One region of the Sphaerisporangium sp. NPDC049003 genome, then DNA from elsewhere that is predicted to be linked to it. Evidence: riboswitches for the same ligand, from Rfam matches in the RefSeq annotation. Region 1 holds a riboswitch; each other region holds the start of a gene.
The links. A riboswitch is a leader RNA that binds a small molecule or an ion and turns the genes downstream of it on or off. The one in region 1 is predicted to bind cyclic di-AMP.
Positions count from the first base shown of each region.

Region 2: linked by a shared signal. The riboswitch ahead of ACGFIV_RS24695 (hypothetical protein) and the one ahead of ACGFIV_RS23290 (CHAP domain-containing protein) in region 1 are both predicted to bind cyclic di-AMP.
Region 3: linked by a shared signal. The riboswitch ahead of ACGFIV_RS27130 (hypothetical protein) and the one ahead of ACGFIV_RS23290 (CHAP domain-containing protein) in region 1 are both predicted to bind cyclic di-AMP.
Region 4: linked by a shared signal. The riboswitch ahead of ACGFIV_RS13735 (C40 family peptidase) and the one ahead of ACGFIV_RS23290 (CHAP domain-containing protein) in region 1 are both predicted to bind cyclic di-AMP.

Region 1 covers NZ_JBICTU010000021.1:124,171-128,940, forward strand. Annotated here, with positions in the region: gene ACGFIV_RS23280 (DUF6716 putative glycosyltransferase) at 1-637, opposite strand, end outside; gene ACGFIV_RS23285 (hypothetical protein) at 652-1,638, opposite strand; cyclic di-AMP (ydaO/yuaA leader) riboswitch at 2,254-2,403, shown strand; gene ACGFIV_RS23290 (CHAP domain-containing protein) at 2,418-3,098, shown strand; gene ACGFIV_RS23295 (extracellular solute-binding protein) at 3,593-4,770, shown strand, end outside.
Region 2 covers NZ_JBICTU010000023.1:53,124-57,893, forward strand. Annotated here, with positions in the region: gene ACGFIV_RS24675 (TIGR03086 family metal-binding protein) at 1-368, shown strand, start outside; gene ACGFIV_RS24680 (50S ribosomal protein bL37) at 425-502, opposite strand; gene ACGFIV_RS24685 (DeoR/GlpR family DNA-binding transcription regulator) at 705-1,505, shown strand; gene galT (galactose-1-phosphate uridylyltransferase) at 1,502-2,584, shown strand; cyclic di-AMP (ydaO/yuaA leader) riboswitch at 2,648-2,783, shown strand; gene ACGFIV_RS24695 (hypothetical protein) at 2,818-3,759, shown strand; gene ACGFIV_RS24700 (site-2 protease family protein) at 3,819-4,770, opposite strand, start outside.
Region 3 covers NZ_JBICTU010000026.1:84,452-89,221, reverse strand. Annotated here, with positions in the region: gene ACGFIV_RS27155 (hypothetical protein) at 1-393, opposite strand, end outside; gene ACGFIV_RS27150 (DUF397 domain-containing protein) at 622-825, shown strand; gene ACGFIV_RS27145 (hypothetical protein) at 839-1,417, shown strand; partial or broken gene ACGFIV_RS27140 (IS3 family transposase) at 1,785-2,396, shown strand; tRNA gene ACGFIV_RS27135 (tRNA-Lys) at 2,449-2,525, opposite strand; gene ACGFIV_RS27130 (hypothetical protein) at 2,646-3,254, opposite strand; cyclic di-AMP (ydaO/yuaA leader) riboswitch at 3,558-3,703, opposite strand; gene ACGFIV_RS27125 (OsmC family protein) at 4,195-4,593, opposite strand; gene ACGFIV_RS27120 (hypothetical protein) at 4,624-4,770, opposite strand, start outside.
Region 4 covers NZ_JBICTU010000010.1:187,612-192,381, forward strand. Annotated here, with positions in the region: gene ACGFIV_RS13725 (M48 family metallopeptidase) at 1-699, opposite strand, end outside; gene ACGFIV_RS13730 (hypothetical protein) at 686-1,558, opposite strand; gene ACGFIV_RS13735 (C40 family peptidase) at 1,893-2,360, opposite strand; cyclic di-AMP (ydaO/yuaA leader) riboswitch at 2,443-2,602, opposite strand; gene ACGFIV_RS13740 (helix-turn-helix domain-containing protein) at 2,990-3,565, shown strand; gene ACGFIV_RS13745 (MFS transporter) at 3,562-4,770, shown strand, end outside.

The sequences.
Region 1 (4,770 bases):
GCCTCCCGCCCTCCTCCGCCACGGTCTCGCCGGCCTCGGACGGCCCGGTCTCGCCCGCCTCGGACGGCACGGCCCGCGCGGTGAGCGGCGCGGGGCCGGGCCGCCCGGTCGTCGAGGGGAAGACGAGCCGGTCGGCGGACGTGGGGCGGGCGAGGGCGTGGTCGAGGTAGGGCAGGCGGGCGAGCGCCATCTCGCCCTCGGCGCCCAGCTCCCTGCCGATGCGGGCGAACTCCTCGACCTCCCTGCCGCTGTGCACGACGAAGAGATCGCATCCGCCCCGGTACAGCCAGGCCTTCTCCGTCGCGGGGATCGAGATGCCAGGAAGGCCCGACACGAAGACCGGGCGGGGGCTCAGCCCGTCGAACACCTCGCTCACCAGCACGTCGACCACGGGCCCCGTGCAGGAGACCAGCACGACGTCCGGCCTGATCCGCTCGGCGAGGCGGCGAAGGCCCCGCGCCGGCACCACCGCCGGCGGCTCCTCGGTGTCGAACCGCGTCCCGTTGACGGCGGCGGCGATCTGACCCGGGGACGGGACGATCGGCGTGCGCACCACGGCCAGCGTCGACGTCCACCCGGCGGGGAGCTGGTCGAGGAGACCCGCCGCCCACTTCAGGTAGGAGTCCGAATCGGCCACAGCGAGAACCCGGGTCAAGGAGAAGCCCTTTCGTGCGCGAACATCTGGAGGTGTGATCGGAGGGAGACCGTCGCCGTCGGCGTCCACCAGTCGTCGGGGACCTCCACGGTCTCCACGGGGACGCCGCGCGCCGACAGCAGGACGCGCAGCGAGGTGACCGCCGTGGAGGGCAGGCTCAGCACCCGCTGCCCCGGCCGCAGGTCCCGCAGGGTCATCTCGACGGGGACCCCGCCGTCGTACACGGTGACGCCCGGGTGGCCGCGGACGGCCGCCAGGTCGCCGGGGTCCTCCCGCCTGTGCGGGTAGTAGGCCAGCGGCCCCTTGAGGGCGAAGAGCCAGGCGAGGTAGCGGTCGCGGTGGATCAGCCCGTTTCGCACCAGCGACGTGCCGAGGACGACCGTGCTCTCGGCGGGCCGGGGATGGGCGACCGCGGGCTGGGAGCGCAGCCAGGCGAAGTCGTGGGTCACCAGCTCGGCCCCGATCTCCCGTACGGCCTTCGCCAGCTCGGCGGGCACGGGCAGCGCGGTGAACACGGTGAGCCGTCCGGCCCGGGCGGCGGCCCGCAGCCGGATCGCGGCGGCCGCCCCCAGCATCCGCCGCGTCGGGCTCGCCTTGGCGCGGGCGCGCACGAGGGGGGTGCCGAGCCTCGCGGTGAGCAGCTCAAGGAGGCGGATCGTGGCCAGGCCGTCGTCCACCAGGACCATGCGCGTGGGCGCGGCGGTGAGCGAGGTGAGCTGCATCCTGCCGGAGAAGGCGTCTCCGAGGACCCACGCGGAGTCGCGGCCCGGACGGGGCATCCCGCCCTCGGCGGTCTCGATCTCCAGCCCGGCGGGCAGGTCGAGGGTGGTCAGCTCCGTGCGGGTGACGCGGAGCCCGGGCAGCTTGGCGCGGGTCACCACGCGCGTGCCCGCCCCGACGACCCCGGCGTACCGCGCCTCGACCGCGCACAGCAACTGGAGGGGCGACTCCACCCAGGCTACGGCCGGCACCTGCTCCCGCACGCGGCTTCGACCGTTCCTCTCCACGCCGGGCATTGACACTTTCACGACGCAAGCAACGTAACCGGGTGACCCGACGCAGGGGGGAACAACCGATGAACGGAGGACAACGACGGATCAGCCAGGTCTCGCTGTTCTCGTTGTGGTCCGGCCGGGCCGCCTCCCTTCCGCGGGGTCGGTGCCGGAGATCCCGGTTCCCAAGGCGGACCTCCGGTGCCTCGTGCCTCACGCACCATCCGTGTGCCCTCGTCACTCCAGCCCGCTTGACACCAGCGGTGCGAGGCATCACAACTATCACTTTCGCCCGGCTCATCCCGACTCTCCGCACCGGTGCCGCCGATGGCGCCGAGGTCGCGCCCGGCGGCAGGAGCGCTCCTCCGTACCCAGGTCAAGGCGGGTGAACCCCAGCCCGGAGGCCACCGGCCCCGGCGCGGTCAAGGCAGGTTTGCCCTCCAGTCCCCCGTCATAGCCCAGAGGTTTGTCCTGTTTGCATGTGTTTGTCCGATGTATTACTCTGAGTGGACTCCTGGCACAGGTACTGCCCGTTTGAGTACCCCGCTCGTGCCGTGGAGATTGCACAGCGCGGCTCGGTCCACTGCGGAGATCCCTCTCCCGCCGCTACGCGCTACGCCGAGTCCGCATCGCGCGGAGCCGGGGACCCACCTCCTCTGGGGTGAATCGGGATCGTCACTCCCACGGACGATCCCGTAGGGCGAACTTCCACGCCCGAACCCGTCAGCTAACCCGGTAGGCGGCTTGGAAGAAGGAGTATCCCCTTGTCAATGTCGATACATCGGCTTCTGGACGCCCCGAAGAACCATCTCAAAGCCTTCGCCTTCGGCGGCCTGGTCCTCGCCCAGGCGGTGACGGGCACGGCCCTCGCGGCCAACGCCTCCGCCGACGACACGATCCACAACCTCGCCGGCGCCGAGGCGCCCATGACCGTGCAGGCTCCGGAATCCGTGAGGCGGGTCTCCGCCGAGCAGCTGCTGAGCCTCGCGGAGCGACAGGTCGGCATCTCCGAGAACAGCGCCGGTGGCGGCACCAAGTTCCACTCCTGGTACATGAGCACTCCGAGGGCCAGGGAGACCGTGGCCCGTGACAGCGGCACCATCGCCGGGTACGCCGACGCCGCCTGGTGCGACATGTTCGTCTCCTGGGTCGGCACCCAGCTCGGCATGCAGGACACCGTCGGCACCGACGCCTACACCGTCGCGCACGCCAAGTGGTTCGCGTCCCAGGACCGCTGGGGCAGCACTCCGAGGCCCGGCGCGGTCGTCTTCTTCGACTGGGGCCGCGGCAAGAGCCTGGACGACATCGACCACGTCGGCTTCGTCGTCAAGGACAACGGCGACGGGACGATCAAGACCGTCGAGGGCAACACGGGCAACGGCAAGGTCGAGATCCGTACCCGCCCGACCTCCCAGGTCGTGGGCTACGGCTACCCGAGCTACGCCGCCTGACAACCACCTCCCTGGCGCCCCTCTCGCAGGGGGTCGCCCCTCCGGACCATCGAAGGCGCCCTTCCCCTCCCATGGAGGACGCCCGTCCACCCCGGTGCCGTACGGCCGGCGACCCACTCCGCCGGCCGTACGGCATCGGGCTTTCCGGGCCCTGGGACCTTGATGATCTTGTGTGAGCCGTGGCGCATGGATGATTTGCGCCCGACTGTGCCAGTAGCGATGGGAGCGCTCCCAATAACTCCAATGGCCCTTATCGCGCTCAACGTCTGATTTCAAGCTCCTAACAGCCCCAGGAGTAACAGTTAGGTTTCAGCATATTGACGTCAGCATTGCCTATCGGGGACTCTTCGTGGGAGCGCTCCCAAACTTCGCTCGCGAGGAAGCCCTCGCGGGATCACGACTGAGGGATCCAGCACATCGCGGGGCCCGACTGTCGGGGCCGGCCCTCGATGCCACCTCCCAACGATCGGGCAACCACCTGAGAGGGGTCCGGAATGAAGAACAACATGCGCCGCGGCAGAATGCTCGCGGTCGCATCGGTGATGACCGCCGCGCTCGGTATCACCACCGCGTGCTCGTCCAGCGACACCGGCAGCACCGCCGGCAGCTCGTCATCGGCCGCACCCGCTGAGAAGATCACCCTCACGCTGCAGACCTTCGGCGGCGGCACCAACTTCGGCTACAAGGCCGCCGTTGAGAAGTGGAACACCGAGCACCCGAATGTGCAGGTCAAGTACAACAACCTGACCGACAGCTTCGAGAACGTCTATTGGCCCCAGATGCTGCAGTGGTTCCAGTCCGGCACCGGCGCCGGTGACGTCATTGGCATCGACGAGGGCGGCATGGGCCTGGCCAAGGCCCGGCCCCAGTTCTTCACCGATCTCGGTCAGTACGGCCTGCAGAGCCGTCAGGCCGACTTCCCCGCGTGGAAGTGGGAGAACGGCATCAACTCGGAGGGCAAGCTGTTCGCCCTCGGCACCGACGTCGGCGGAATGAGCATCTGCTACCGCACGGACCTGTTCAAGAAGGCCGGACTGCCCACCGACCGGGACGAGGTCTCGAAGCTGTGGAGCGGCGGCTGGGACGCCTTCGTCAAGGCCGGCGAGGACTTCCAGGCCAAGGTCAAGGACGCCAAGTTCGTGGACAGCGTCAACACCATCTACAACGTGGTGCTGTCGCAGGAGGCCGCCAAGAACGGCAACGTCACCTACTTCGACAAGAACCAGCAGCTGATCCTGGACAAGAACCCGGCCGTCAAGACCGCGTTCGACTTCACCACGAAGATCAGCCAGGCCGGTCTGACCGCCAAGCTCCAGAACTTCACCGACCCGTGGAACACGGGCTTCGTGAAGTCGCAGTTCGCGACCCTCGGCTGCCCCGGCTGGATGCTCGGCGTGGTGTCGGGCACCGCCGGCGACAAGTTCAAGGGCAAGTGGGACGTCGCGACGGTTCCCGGCGGCGGCGGCAACTGGGGCGGCTCCTGGCTCGCGGTGCCCAAGCAGTCCAAGCACCCGAAGGAGGCCGCCGAGCTGGCCAGCTACCTGACCAGCCCCGAGGCGCAGCTGCTGGCGTTCAAGGAGGGCGGCAACCTGCCCAGCACCATCCCGGCGCAGGACAACCCCGAGCTCCAGAGCGCGACCAACGAGTACTTCGACAACGCGCCCATCGGCAA
Region 2 (4,770 bases), on a different contig from region 1:
TTTTCGAGGGCGACCTGCTCGGCGACGACCCGGTGAAGGCGTTCGACGTCGCGGCCACCGCCGTGGTGCGGGCGATGGAGCCGGACGACCTGCTGGCGCGGACGGTTCATCTGTCGTTCGGCGACGTCCCCGCCGGGGAGTACATCACCGAACTGTTCGCGGACACGCTGATCCACACCTGGGACATGGCCACGGCGATCGGCGGGGACGACCGCCTGGATCCCGAGCTGGTCGAGGTGTGCGCGGAGTGGTTCGCCGGGGCGGAAGAGGCCTACCGGCTGGCCGGGGTGATAGAAGAACGCCCGCCGTCACCCGAGGACGCCGACCCGCAGACACGCCTGCTCGCCGCGTGGGGGCGCGGCGGCTGAGACGGCGCACCCTCGTCCTGATCTCACCACCCCTCGACTCCGGACGACAGGAACGGTCAGCGGGAGACCGGCCGCTTGCCGTGGTTGGCCTTCTTCTTCCTGCGGGCCTTGCCCTTGCGCGCGCGTCTTCCCATCTCGCGGTCCCCTTTCCGTGCGGCTCGTCCACCCACACTGCTCCCGGTCGCGGAGCCGTACAAGGCCCAAACGTCAAAGACGCGCACCGCGTCACGTCATACCCGCGGCGTCCCCGTTGTGAGCTCTCCGCCATCAATTCTCAACATTGGACCGTTAGTAACGTGCGATAATTTGTTGGAATCTGTTGAAGAGGAGAGCACGATGCTGGCCCAGCAACGGCAGCAGGCGATCCTCGAGCGCGTTCGCAGGAACGGCGCGGCACGGGTCGCCGACCTGGTCCGCGAGCTCGGGGTGTCCGATATGACCATCCGCCGCGACCTGGAGGTCCTGGCCGAGCGCGGGCTGATCGAGAAGGTGCACGGCGGCGCCACGGCCACGGGCGCCGGGTCCACCGAGGAGCCGGGGTTCGCGGCCAAGTCCGTGCGCCAGCAGGCCGAGAAGGAGGCCATCGCGCGCCGGGCCGCCGAGCTCGTACGCCCCGGCACCGCCGTGGCGCTGTCGGCGGGCACGACCACGTGGACGCTCGCCCACCATCTGGCCGACATCCCCGAGCTGACCGTCATCACCAACTCGGTGCAGGTCGCCGACGTCTTCCACCGGTCGGGTCGTCCCGACCAGACCGTGGTGCTCACCGGAGGAGTGCGCACTCCGTCGGACGCGCTGGTGGGCCCGGTCGCCGTGGCCGCCATCCGCCGGCTGAACGTCGACACGCTCATGCTCGGCGTGCACGGCATGAATTCCCGGGCGGGGTTCACGACTCCCAACCTGCTGGAGGCCGAGACGAACCGCGAGCTGGTCGCCGCCGCGCAGCAGCTCGTCGTGCTCGCCGACCACACCAAGTGGGGCACGGTGGGCATCAGCACGATCGCCAAGCTCGACGAGGCCCACGTCGTGATCAGCGACACCGGCCTGCCCGAGGAGGCCAGGTCGACGCTGTCCGACCAGGTCGGCACCCTGATCCTGACCGACCCCGCCGGTGCCCCGCAGGTGGTGGCCCAGTGAAGCGCACGGCCACCCGCCTCGCCGACGGCCGCGAGCTGATCTACTTCGACCGCCGCGACGACGCCGACCGCGGCGCGCCCGACACCCGTGAGCTGCCGCCGCGCCCTCCGGCGTCCGAGCTGCGCCACGACCCGGTCATGGACGAGTGGGTCGCGGTCGCCGGTCACCGGCAGAGCCGTACGTTCCTGCCTCCCGCCGCCGAGTGCCCCCTGTGCCCCTCGGCTCCGGGCCGGCCGACCGAGATCCCGTCCGCCGAGTACGACGTCGCCGTCTTCGAGAACCGGTTCCCGTCCTTCAGCTTCCACACGGGCGACTACGAGCAGGTGGGCGGACTGAGCGAGGTACGGCCCGGCCTCGGCCGCTGCGAGGTGGTGTGCTTCACCTCCGAGCACGGGTCGTCGTTCGCGACGCTCTCCCCCGACCAGGTCGACCTGGTCCTCACGGCCTGGGCCGACCGTACCTCCGAACTCTCGGCGCTGCCCGGCGTGGAGCAGGTGTTCTGCTTCGAGAACCGGGGCGCCGAGATCGGCATCACACTGTCCCACCCGCACGGGCAGATCTACGCCTATCCCTACGTGACGCCCCGCACCCGGCAGATGCTGGCCTCCGCCGAGCGCTACCGGGACCGCACGGGTGGCAACCTGTTCGCCGACGTGCTGGAGGCCGAGCGCAAGGACGAGACGCGCCTGGTGGCGGCGAACGACTACTGGACGGCGTTCGTCCCGGCCGCGGCCCGGTGGCCGTTCGAGGTGAACGTCTACCTGAACCGCCAGGTCCCCGACCTGTGCTCGCTGGACGCCGAGGAGCGCGCGGCGTTCGGCCCTCTCTACACCGAGGTGCTCAGGCGGCTCGACGGCCTGTTCGGCGTGCCGATGCCCTACGTCGCGGCCTGGCACCAGGCCCCGGTCCGCACAGGGCGCGACCTGGCCTACCTGCACCTCCAGCTGTTCACCATCCGGAGGGCCAAGGAGAAGCTGAAGTACCTGGCCGGTTCGGAGTCCGCGATGGGCGCCTTCGTGAACGACGTCCTCCCCGAGGAGGCGGCCCGGCTGCTCCGGTCCCAGGATGACCTCGGGTGATTTCCACCTCAAAGTCGCCATAATCAGGTCTTTACCACTACCATCCATCGCACACCGGCCGCATCGGCCGGTGCGCCTAATCCCAGGTGTCCCGCCTGGGAACCGGGGACCCAATGGTTCTTGGGGTGAATCCACTTCGTGGTAGGGCGACTCCGGCCCGAACCCGTCAGCTAACCCGGTCGGCAGATGGAGAGGAGTGGGCTCTGCCCCCGACTTCGGGCCGCTACGTCTACGTGGCCGCCAGCGTTCTGACCGCGGCCGGGCTCTTGCTCGGCCAGACGACGGCGGGAAACGCCGCCCCGAAACCCTCAGAGAAACAGCTCAAGTCGCAGCTTGCCGACCTCGGCAAGAAGGTCGACAAACTGATCGGCGAGTACAACGCCAAGCGCGTCGCCGTCGCCAAGGCCAAGGCGGCCGAGAAGTCGGCACGCGAGCGCCTGCGGAACGCCGAGACCGACCTCAAGGCGGCGCAGGAACAGGTCGGCGACATCGCCCAGCTCCGCTACCAGGCGGGCGGCCTCGGCATGGTGGGCGAGCTCATGTCACCGGGCTACGGTGACGCCGCCATGCTCCAGCAGCTCCAGGCCGAGCAGTCGGCCAAGCTGGTGGGCTTCACCTCGGCCAGGGACGCCCGCAAGAAGGCCGCCGACGACGCGGCCGATCTGACCAAGCAGCTCCGCGACGACGTCGTGGAGGTGACCGCCCAGCGCAAGGACGCCGAGAAGCTGATCGGGCAGATCAAGGACAAGCTCGACCAGCTCGTCCCGACCGCGCCGGGCAAGCGGGCGAACGGGTCATGGGCTCCCGAGCTCCCCACCGGCGGCGACAACATCACCCCGAGGACGCGGCTGATGCGCGCCGAGGTGAAGGACCACTTCTCCCTGAGCTTCCCGGTCGGCTGCTACCGCGCGGAGAACGACGGCGGTGAGCACCCGCTGGGCCGGGCGTGCGACTTCATGCTGAGCTCCGGCGGCGCGATGCCCTCGGCCGCGGAGGCCGCGCTGGGCGACCAGGTCGCCGCCTGGGTCATCAAGAACGGCCGCAAGCTGGGTGTGAAGTACGTGATCTACAAGCAGCGGATCTACAACCTGGGATTCCCCGGCTGGCGGGCCATGTCGAACCGCGGCGGCGTCACCGCGAACCACTTCGACCACGTGCACGTCTCGATGTACTAGCCACTCCCGGCCCGGCCCGGCTCGGCTGAAGGCCGGCCGGGGCGGGGCGGGGCGGCCGGTCAGCCCGCCAGGCGGATCGGGTTGACGATGTCGGCGTAGATGAGCAGGGTGCCCATCACGAGGAGCACGGCCGCCATGGCGTAGGTCAGGGGCAGGGCCTTGGCGATGTCCACGTACCCGGGAGCCGGACGCCGGCGGACCCGGGCGTACCCCCGCTTGAGGCCCTCCCAGAGCGCGCCCGCGATCTGGCCGCCGTCAAGGGGCATCAGCGGGATGAGGTTGAACAGGCCCACTGCGAGGTTCACTCCGGCGAGAAGCTGGAGCAGCCCGGAGATCTTGTTCTCGACCGGGACGGGGGCCGCGGCGATCTCGCCGCCGATGCGGCCCGCGCCGACGACGCTCATCGGGCTGTTGAGATCGCGCTCACCCCCGCCGAAGGCGGCGTGCCAGACCCCGACGAGCTTCTCGGGGAACCTTCCGAGAGCCTGGGCACTGCGTTTGGTCACGTCCCACATGACGCCGGCGACGTAACCGGGGCCCTGCTTCTCAAGGACGACGGTGGCGCTGACGCCCAGGTAGCCGACGGCCTTGTCGATCTTCGCCGGGTCGTCGATCGACGGGCGGTCCTGCGCGATCAGGTTCGCGTTGAGCGTCATGGGCTTGCCGCCGCGCTCGATGCCGATGGCGATGGGCCCGGCGCCGTGCATCCGGATGATCTTCGTCGCCTCCTCCCACGAGGCCACCTGCTTCCCGCCGACAGCGACGATCTTGTCGTTCACCCGCAGCCCGGCGGCCGCGGCGGGGCTCCGCGGGTGCGAGGGAGTGCACTTCTGGCCCTTCGCCTGCTCGGCCTGGGTCATGACGCACTCGGGGATCCCGGCCACGATCGGCTTGGTGACCTGGACGCCGAACCCCATGATCACCACGGCGAACAGGGCGAAGGCCAGCACGAAGTTCATGGCGGGCCCGCCCGACATGATGATGGCCTTCTGCCACCAGGGCTTGCGGTAG
Region 3 (4,770 bases), on a different contig from region 1:
TTTGCAGACCCGGCGCAGATCCCGACGGAGTCTACGCAGCTCGCGATTGGTAAGCCGCAGAATTCCGCTGTCAACCAGATCGCGCATTGTATGGTTCAACGCCGGGCCCAGAGTCTCACTCAACTCCACGCTGACGATGAAGGTCATCACCCCGCTCACATACAGCCAGTCCCACGGGTGACGATGTAGGGCGACCGACATGTATGCGACCACCAGCACGGCTACGATAACCGAAGCCCAAAGGAGCCTGCGCCGGAGTGCGGACATCGTCGTGGCTCTGAAAGAGTCGATGGCGATGACACCCACGGCGGTGATTGACCACGCATCGGCCAGGTTCCGGAGCGGCGCCTCATCTCCCCATACGGATTGGACAACCGCGACGACAGCGGCCACGAGTATCGGGATTACCCAGCTAAGCCAGCCGCGAAGATCGCTATCGCCTCGGAAAATACGGCGCCACATCATCGTCTTACGGTTCTCTTTCCTGGTCGAATTAGTGCCATCCTAAAGGATTCCGGTTGGACATATCCGCCTTACCACCTTCATCCGCCCTGCACCGATTTTGGATTACCTCGCTATCATTTGCCGAGAACATTGCGGTATCCGATCAGAGAGGACTCCATGATGGAACTCGAGAACGGGACGGCGCAGGACTTCCGGAGATCGTCATTCTGCAACCCTGATGGTGGCTGCGTCGAGGTCGCTCGCGGCACGCGCGGGGCCGCAGTGCGCGACGCCAAGAACCCGGCCGGCGCTGTCCTCGTCTTCACCGAAGAAGAGTGGACTGCCTTCGTCCGCGGCGTCCGCGCCCGTGAGTTCGACTGAGACCGTGTCTCAGATGGGCGCCCTCCATCAAACTCTGACCGATCTGGTGACACCCGGCGAACAGGAACTCTTGCGCTCAGAGGCCCTGCGTCTTCGCGCTAGCGCGGACACCCGGATACGGCGGGACCCAAAATTGGTGGATGACGCCCAACTAACGAGCCCGGCCTCCGGCTGGTACACCTCCGGCGGGGATGTCCGCTGGGACCTGCACCAACGCACTCTGGTGGACCGGCTCGGTGGAATGCTGGGCCGTTCCGTGCAGGCTGTGGTGTCGTCCTATCTGTACTACGGGCGAGGCGACTTCATCGGCCTGCACACCGATCAAGGCGCCTGCCAGCTCACCGTGCTGGTTCTCCTGGACGGGACCGCAGGTCCGCTCTGGGTCCATCCTGAGCTCTGCGGACTGTCAGCCGCCGAGTTGCTTCAGCACACCCGTGAACATGGCGTCTGTCCGCCTGGTGGCGTCGCCGTTGACTTAGGAGACGGCCCGACCCTACTTCATGGCCAGCTCCTTCCTCACCACCGTTCCCCTCACGAAGACGACAGGGAGATCGCCCTGGCGGCCTTCTGCTACGAAACCGCCGCCGATTGACCGGCGTAGGGCGGCTCATGACGATGGATCGGCACCATGGCCCCGTGCAACGGCGCCGCCGTGCTCGGACTCAGTGTCGAAGCCCCGGGACACTCGCGCAGGCCGCACAGCTCATTGAGCAACGCCACCATCGACCACAATGATGACCCGCGGCGGACGCAGGGTGGTGATCGTTGATCGGCCGCTTGCGGTTCATCTCCGCCTACCGCCTCGTCTACGGGGTCAAGCGGCTGTGCCGGGTGTGAACGTGGCGCGCAGCGCCTTCTACGCCTGGCTGGGGCGGGAGCCGGCCGGCGCGGGCCGTTGAGGACGAGCGGATCGTGGAGAAGATCCGGCGCTTTCATGACGCCTCGGGGGGACGAACGGCTCGCCGCGGATCACCGCGGACCTGCGTGATTCCGGGGAGCGCGTCAACGCCGAGCGGGTGGCCCGGTTGATGCGTGTGCATGGCATCGTCGGGCTGCATCTGCGTAAGGGCAGGCGGACCACGATCCCTGACGAACTCGCTCCGCCGGTCCCTGACCTGCTCAAACGTGACTTCGCAGCCGGTGGGGTCAACCGGAGGTGGTGCGGGGACATCACCTATCTGCCGGTCGGTGACTCGTGGATGTATCTCGCGACGGTGATCGATATCGGGTCGCGGCGACTGGTCGGCTGGTCGATCGCCTACCACCTGCGGACCGAGCTGATCAGCGACGCGTTGAAGGCGGCGGTCGGAGCGCGAGGCGGCCAGGTCGACGGCGTGATCTTTCATGGTGACCGCGGCTGTCAGTACACCTCGGCCGAGTTCGCGGCGCTCTGCGACGGCTGTCGGATCCGCAGATCGGCGGGCAGGACAGGGACGTGCCTGGACAACGCCCTGGCGGAGGCGTTCAACGCCACGCTCAAGCGTGAACTGCTGCAAGGGGGACAACGATCATGCCGGAGACCCGGTCGCGACCAAAGAGCCCACAACGACCCCACACAGGCCCGGAAATGACTGTGGGCACCCTCCGTCAAGTGGAGAATGCCCAGGTCATCGGCCGGTGCCGTGGTGCGCCGCCAGGGACTCGAACCCCGGACCCGCTGATTAAGAGTCAGCTGCTCTAACCAACTGAGCTAGCGGCGCGTGACTACGGTGACTTTAGCAGTCCTGGCCAGGCTCCGCACATCCTCAGCGGCGATGTGGGGCTTTTCAGGTGGTTCCCCACAGGGCCCACGCCGGGCGTGTCGCGCGGAGGCCTCCGGGTCAGCCGGTGGCGAGGACCACCGGGGTGGGGGGCGTGGCGGGATTGGTGTCGTAGACGCCCCACGCGCCGTTGGAGAACGGGACGGGGTAGTTCTTCTTGCCCACGCCGTCGCCCCACTTGGTGATCACGTAGTCGACCTTGATGTGTCCGGCGGCGAAGCCGGTGACCACCAGGGAGGAGTTGTTGAAGGTACCGCCGGTCAGCTCCGCGAAGGTCTTCCCGTCGATGTCGAGCATGACGCCGCTCTCGGACGGGATCCCCGGGCCTCGGTCGCCGATGAAGAACGGGGCCTTCTTGTCCTTGTAGACGACGTATCCCTCGGTGCCGAGAGGCCAGCTGGGGCTGGCGAACAGGCCCTTCTGCATCGGCTTGCCGATGGCCGGAAGTCCCGTGTCACCCATGCGTCCTGAGGCGTCGTCCCAGAAGTACGAGGCCCTGGTGGAGCCCTTGAGCAGCATCGGCTTCTCGGTCTGGACCGCGACGGGGTTCAGGGGCTTGTCGTCGGCGTGCGCCGAGACCGTGGCGCAGACGGCGGTGGCGCAGGCGAGGACGACGCCGGCGACACCGGACGTCCATCGACACTTGGGGGTGATCTTGAAAGGAGGCATGGGAGGATAGGATCTTTCATCAGAAGACAAGGGGACCCGCGCTCCGAGTGGTCAGGAGTTCGGTGCGGGGGGTGGAAAGCGCTCTCAGGGTGAGGCGAGGCTTCGTGGGGTCCATCGCGGCGCTGAGCGCGCATTCGTACGTGGTCGGTCAGCGGTGGCGGCTTGCCACCATGTGTCACAGAGGGCGTAGATCGCTCGCGTGCACGGCTGCTACCAGCCGACTTGTCCGCCGCTTCTGACGGCGAGATCCGGGTCTAGGGTTGCCCGGTGCAATGACTGCTCGGAGTGGGGTGCTCCACTCGGGTCTCCTCTCCAATCACGTCTACCGGGTTAGCTGACGGGTTCGGGCTTGGAGTCGCCCTACCGCTCACGCGGATTCACCCCAAGAGATTTGGGTCCCCGGCTCCCCCGGGCCTGGTGTGGCCCTGGAGATTCGACACTTGGGGCGGCGGCCTTCGGACTGAAGACCAGGTCACCGCCCCTTTCGTGGTTGAAACCTTACCCACCGAGTCAGGACAAAGCAAACGAAAGTGCTACAAAGCATTATTAGATCTACCTTCGCACCACAAACCCCTATATTTCAGACATCGGGGCTTATAGAGGACGTGCGGCGCGACGATCGGGGAGATCAGGGGAGATCAGGGGCCGGGAGACATGAATCGGGGCCGGACAGTCCCCCGCCTGTCCGGCCCCGATCTTCACGGTCCAGCGCCGATGCCTTCCCCCAAACGCATCGGGCGGTCCCGCTGTACGGACGCGGTCCCCCACCGCGTCCTTCTGGCGAAAAGCTCTGCGGCGCCCTCTCGGGCGGCTGGTCGCATCCCCCTTGACCTGCCTTAACACTACATACCGGGGCCTGAGCTACTCGTCATCGCCGGGTATAGATTCGGTCTAACTCGCTGGGATGACCGGGTACGGCCGGACCCGCCGGGCCAAGCGGCTATTCGGGCAGTTCGACCTTGACCTCGGTGCCCCTCTCCAGGGAGCGGCTGACCGTGCAGTGCCGCTCGTGGACCCGGTGGGCCACGGCGCGGAAGACCTCGTCCGCCTCCGCGTCTCCCTCGGGCAGCTCGACGTCGTACGTGATCGTGACCGGGCCGAGCAGCGTGGGCTCGGCCTTCTGGGCCTCGACCGTCATCGCCAGCCGTACGAGCCTGTGCCCGCGCTGGGCGGTGAGCGGCTCGACGGTCACGATGTTGCAGCCTCCGACCGCGGCGAGCAGTAGCTCGACGGGGGTGAAGACACCCTCCTCGTCACCACTGCCCATCGCGACCTCCGCTCCGCGCGCGTTGCGCGCCACGAAGCCGTTGTCAGTACGCTCCACATTCACCGATGCCATGCTCTGGAGCCTAGAGCCGGCGGGGAACGCTCAGGCGTCGGGGTGCTCGGAAAGGTAGGCGAGGTAGACGGGACGCAGCGCCTCCCCGAGCTCGCCCTCACCGGAGGCCATCGCGTCGCTGAGCAGCGCCGACACCCGGCTGAGATCGTTGGCCGTCTCATCCCCGTGACCGCTCGC
Region 4 (4,770 bases), on a different contig from region 1:
CCAGACGACGGCCAGCACCATGATCGCGACCAGCACGGTCTGGACGCCGAAGGTCTTGAGCCGATCTGCCGACCACGCGGGCCAGTGCTGCGTGGACAGGCCGAAGGCCCGCAGGCGGGTCTCGTACCACATGCCGAGCGGCCACTTGATCAGCAGGCTCACGGCCGAGAGCGCGAGGACGCCGAGCAGGACGCGCAGCCACCACGGGCCCCTGAGGCGGCCCACGACCCACGCGCCGAACGGCGTGAGGACCAGCACGCCCGCCACGACCAGCGTCACCGCGAGCGAGAGGTACACAGGGACGTTCACGGCGGCGTCGAACGCGGCCGCGCGGGCGATCTGCCCGGGGGTGAAGTCGCGCGCGGGATCGGGCGTCACGGCCGGGGCGGCGCCCGGCAGGGACCGCCACGGCGTGGTGACGGCGACCACCGCGGCCACGGCCACGCCGAGCGCGACGAGCGCGATGCCCGCCGCGCGCGCTCCCCCGCCCGTGCGCACGACGCCGCGAACCTCCTCGATCAACCCCGCCACGTGACAGCCCTCCTCACCCGGCCGCTCACGGCACACCTCGGGCGCACCGCCCCCGTGGCCACCGGCCCGCAGGCCCCGCGACTCCGGCACGCGGCCGCCGTGACCACCGGCCCTCTCCCCTCGCCCGCGCCGCGCCTCGGGCGCGCCCGCGGCGTCACGAGAGCTCACTCCGGACGTACTCACGCCAGGCGGCGGTGAACTCCTCCGTGGTCATCCCCAGAGCCCGGCCGAGCGCTGTCCGCGGGTCACTTCGCATGGACTCACGGTAGAGGGTCACAAGGGCACGCTCGCCGAAGCGCCCCGCGACATACCGGCAGGCGAGCCACGCCTCCTCGTACGCCTGCGCCAGGCGCGCGGAGCCGGCGGCGAACGAGGACGGGCCGGGTAGCGCCGCAGGCGGGCTCCCCGCGCGCACCTCGGCGGCCAGTTCCGCCGCGGCCGTCGTCACGGGGATCCCCGCGCCGAGGTAGCCGACGTAGTCGGCGAACCCCTCGATCAGCCACTTGGGGGTGTGGCCGTCGGCCGCCGCCCCGGTGGCGACGTGGGTGAGCTCGTGGGCCAGGACGACGTCGCGGCCCGCGTCCGTCAGGCGGGCGAAGGAGCGCGGCTCGATGATCACGCGATCGGTGCCGGCCACCGCCGCCAGCCCGCTCACCGTGGCGGGCGCGGCGAGCCGCGCGGCCTGATCGGTGGTCGCGGGGACCAGGATCAGCGGCCGTACCGGCCCCGCGACCCGGGCGACGGTCAGGGCCGCGCGGTCGGCCCTGCGGGCGAGATCCGACAGGCCCGCAAGGCCCGACAGGCCCGCGAGGCCCGGTCCGGCCGGGGCGCCCGCGCCGCCCTGAGCGCCGCCCGGCCGGCCGATGACCAGGGAACGCTCGCCCTGGACCACCTCGGCCCCTGACCAGATCTCGGGATGCTCGCGGATCACCGCGTGCGCGAGGGACAGCGGGCCGCCGGCGCCGGGAGGACCCGTCAGCGCGGCCAGCAGCCCCGCCAGTGCGGCCCAGAGCCAGACGACGCGCATGCGGGCAATCTACCCGCTGCCTCCGGCGAACCAGGCCCGTCCCGGGTACGGCCGGGAGACGTCTGAAGGCCCGTCCCGGGAAAGGCCGGGAGGTGTGAAGGCCTGTCCCGGGTGCGGCCGGACGGGTGAAGGCCCGTCCCCGGTACGGCCGGGACGCGCGTGGGCCTGTCCATGATCCGGAGGGTCAGGGCCGCCGGGGGACCGGCCGGGGACGCGCGAGGGCCCCGTCCGCCTCGATGGAGGTGGACGGGGCCTTCACGGCCGTCGCGTGGTCAGCGTGCGGGCGGGGAGGCTTCCCGGGAAAGCGGTCCTGGGAAGTCCCCTGGCACGCGGGTCACGCTCCGGGGCGGACGGCTCCGACGAAGCTGACCTTGCGGTAGCCGTTCAGCTTGTCGATGCGCACCCTCGCACCGCTGTGCGGGGAGTGGATCATCTTGCCGTGCCCGACGTACATGCCGACGTGACCGAGACCGCTGAAGAACATCAGGTCGCCAGGCTTGAGGTTCTTCCAGGAGATCTTCTTCTTCACAGAGCGGAACTGGCTGGCCGCGATGCGAGGAAGCTTCACGCCGGCCTTGCGCCAGGCGTACATGACGAGGCCTGAGCAGTCGAACGAGCCGGGGCCGCTGGCACCCCACCGGTACGGATCGCCGAGCTGCTTCTTGGCCGCGGAGACGGCCGTGTGCGCCTTGATTCGCTGCCTGGCGGCCTTGCTCAGCTTGGAGGAGCTCTGAGGGGCGGCCACCGTGGCGGCGTCAGCCGCCGTCGCCTGTATCGCGACCGCCCCGGCGGAGGCCGTCATGGTGAGCACGGCACCGCCGAGGGAGAGGCGGGCGAAGCGAGACAGACGGGGGTTTTGCGTGGTGCTGGACAGGATCGCTCCTTGGTTCTTCCACTCACGCCTACCGGGTTAGCTGACGGATTCGGGCTTGGAAGTCGCCCTACGGCGCCAATGGCGCCGATTCACCCCCTGACCCCACATTTAGGGCCAATTGGGTCCCCGGCTCCGTGCTCCTTGCCGCACGGATTCGGCAGGTCACCGCTGCCCGCGGTCCTGATTCGCGCCTTGTTTTCGACGGCGGTGACCAATGGATTCGTTCTGCTGGCGCCGGTCGGCCGACCGGCTTTGCTCACGACGGCATGGCGTGCTCGCCGCGGGCCAGAAACTACACAGATCCTCAATTGGAGGCAAAGCCTGAGCCAAGTCCGTAGATCAAATAGGGGTGATCAATAACGGATATCCCCTGCAAACCAGGGGCCTCGTTTACCTAAATGTGATTCCCCTCACATATCCCGAAACAGCACCAGTTGTGAGTCACATCCGTCACTCCGGCCCCACGCGTCGGCGATCTTCCGCAGGGGCCTGGTTCCGCAACCGCTCTTTCGCAACAGCTCTTGCACAGCAGTTGTTGCGCGTGTCAGCCTGATGCCATGGACCAAGAGAACATCCGCACGATCACCGACTCACGGGTGCTGGCCGCCCTGGCGCATCCCCTGCGGCGTCGTCTCATGGACGTGCTGAAGGTGGACGGCCCCTCGACGGCCAGCATGCTCGCCGAGCGCACCGGTCAGGCGGTCGCCAACGTGAGCCACCACCTGCGGGTGCTGGGCGCCAGCGAGCTCATCGAGGAGGCCCCCGAGCTTGCCCGCGACCGCCGCGAGCGCTGGTGGCGGCTGGTGTCGGCCGGGGTGCGCTGGACCACCGCCGACTTCGGCGGCGACCCCGCGTCCGCCGCCATCGCGAGTGCGGCGGAGTCCCTCAACCTCGACCACCACGTCAACCTCGTGCGAGCCTGGTACGCCGCGGGCGAGGACGAGCGGGCGATGTGGCGAAACGCGCCGTTCTCCACCGACAAGTGGCTGCGGCTGACCCCGGCCGAGCTGAGCGAGATCGAGCAGCAGATCAACGACCTCCTGCGCCGGTGGGCCACCCGCGAAGTGCCCGACGACGGGGAGCGGCGCGACCCGGTGTTCCTGTTCGCCTTCGGCGTCCCGGGGCAGCCGTGAGCGGAGCCGTCACCAGACCCCCCGCCCCGGGCGCCGTCCGCCGCCGCAGAGGCGGCCTGCTGCGCGACCGCGACTTCCGGCTGCTGTGGGCCGGAGAGACCGCCAGCGGCTTCGGCAGCACCCTCACCAGTGTGGCCCTGCCACTGGTCGCGATCACCGTGCTGCACACGAGCACGTTCTTCGTGGCCCTGCTGACGGCGGCGGCGTGGCTGCCCTGGATGATCATCGGCCTTCCCGCCGGGGCGTGGGTCGACCGCCTCCCCCGGCGGCCGGTGATGCTGATCTGCGACGGCGCCTCGCTGGTGCTGTTCCTCAGCGTCCCGGTCGCCGCCTGGTGGGGCCGGCTGACCATCGGCCATCTGCTGGCCGTCGCGCTGCTCGCCGGCACGGCGAAGGTGTTCTTCCAGACCGCCTACCAGGTCTACCTTCCCGCGGTGGTCCGCGACGCCGACCTGCCGGAGGGCAACGCCAAGCTCCAGGGCGGCGAGTCGGCCGCCCAGGTCGTGGGCCCCGGCGTGGGCGGCATCGTCGCGCAGCTCTTCGGCGCCGTCACCGGCCTGCTGGTCGACGCGGCGACGTTCCTGATCTCTGCGCTCTGCCTGCTCGCGATGCGGACCCGCGAAGCGCCCGTCAGCCGGGAACGCCGGTCGGCCACGCTGAGGCGGGAGATCGGCGAGGGACTGGCTTTCGTCGCCCGTGACCCCTACCTTCGCGTGCTCACGGTCTTCGGGGCCGTCAGCAACCTCGCGCTCATCGGGTATCAGTCGATCCTCATCGTCTTCCTGGTCCGCGAGGTCGGCGTGAGCTCCGGCACGGCGGGCGTCCTGATCGCGGCGACCAGCCTCGGCGGCGTGGCCGGCGCCGCGAGCGCCACCTGGATCGCGCGGCGCGTCGGAAGCGCTCACGCCCTCATCGCGTGCGAGATGGCAGGAGCCCCGTTCGGGCTGCTCATCCCGCTGGCGAGCCCGGGGTCCGGCCTGGCCTTCGCGGTGGCGGGCGGCCTCGGCGTCGTCGCGGGCGTGGTCGCCGGCAACGTCATCAAGTCGAGCTTCCGCCAGATGTACTGCCCGCGTGAGCTGATGGGCCGCGTCTCGGTCAGCATGCAGTTCGTCAACTACGGCACGATCCCGCTGGGCGCCCTGATCGGCGGGGCGCTCGGCGACGCGATCGGCGTCCGGCCGTCGATGTGGATCCTCACGGGAGCC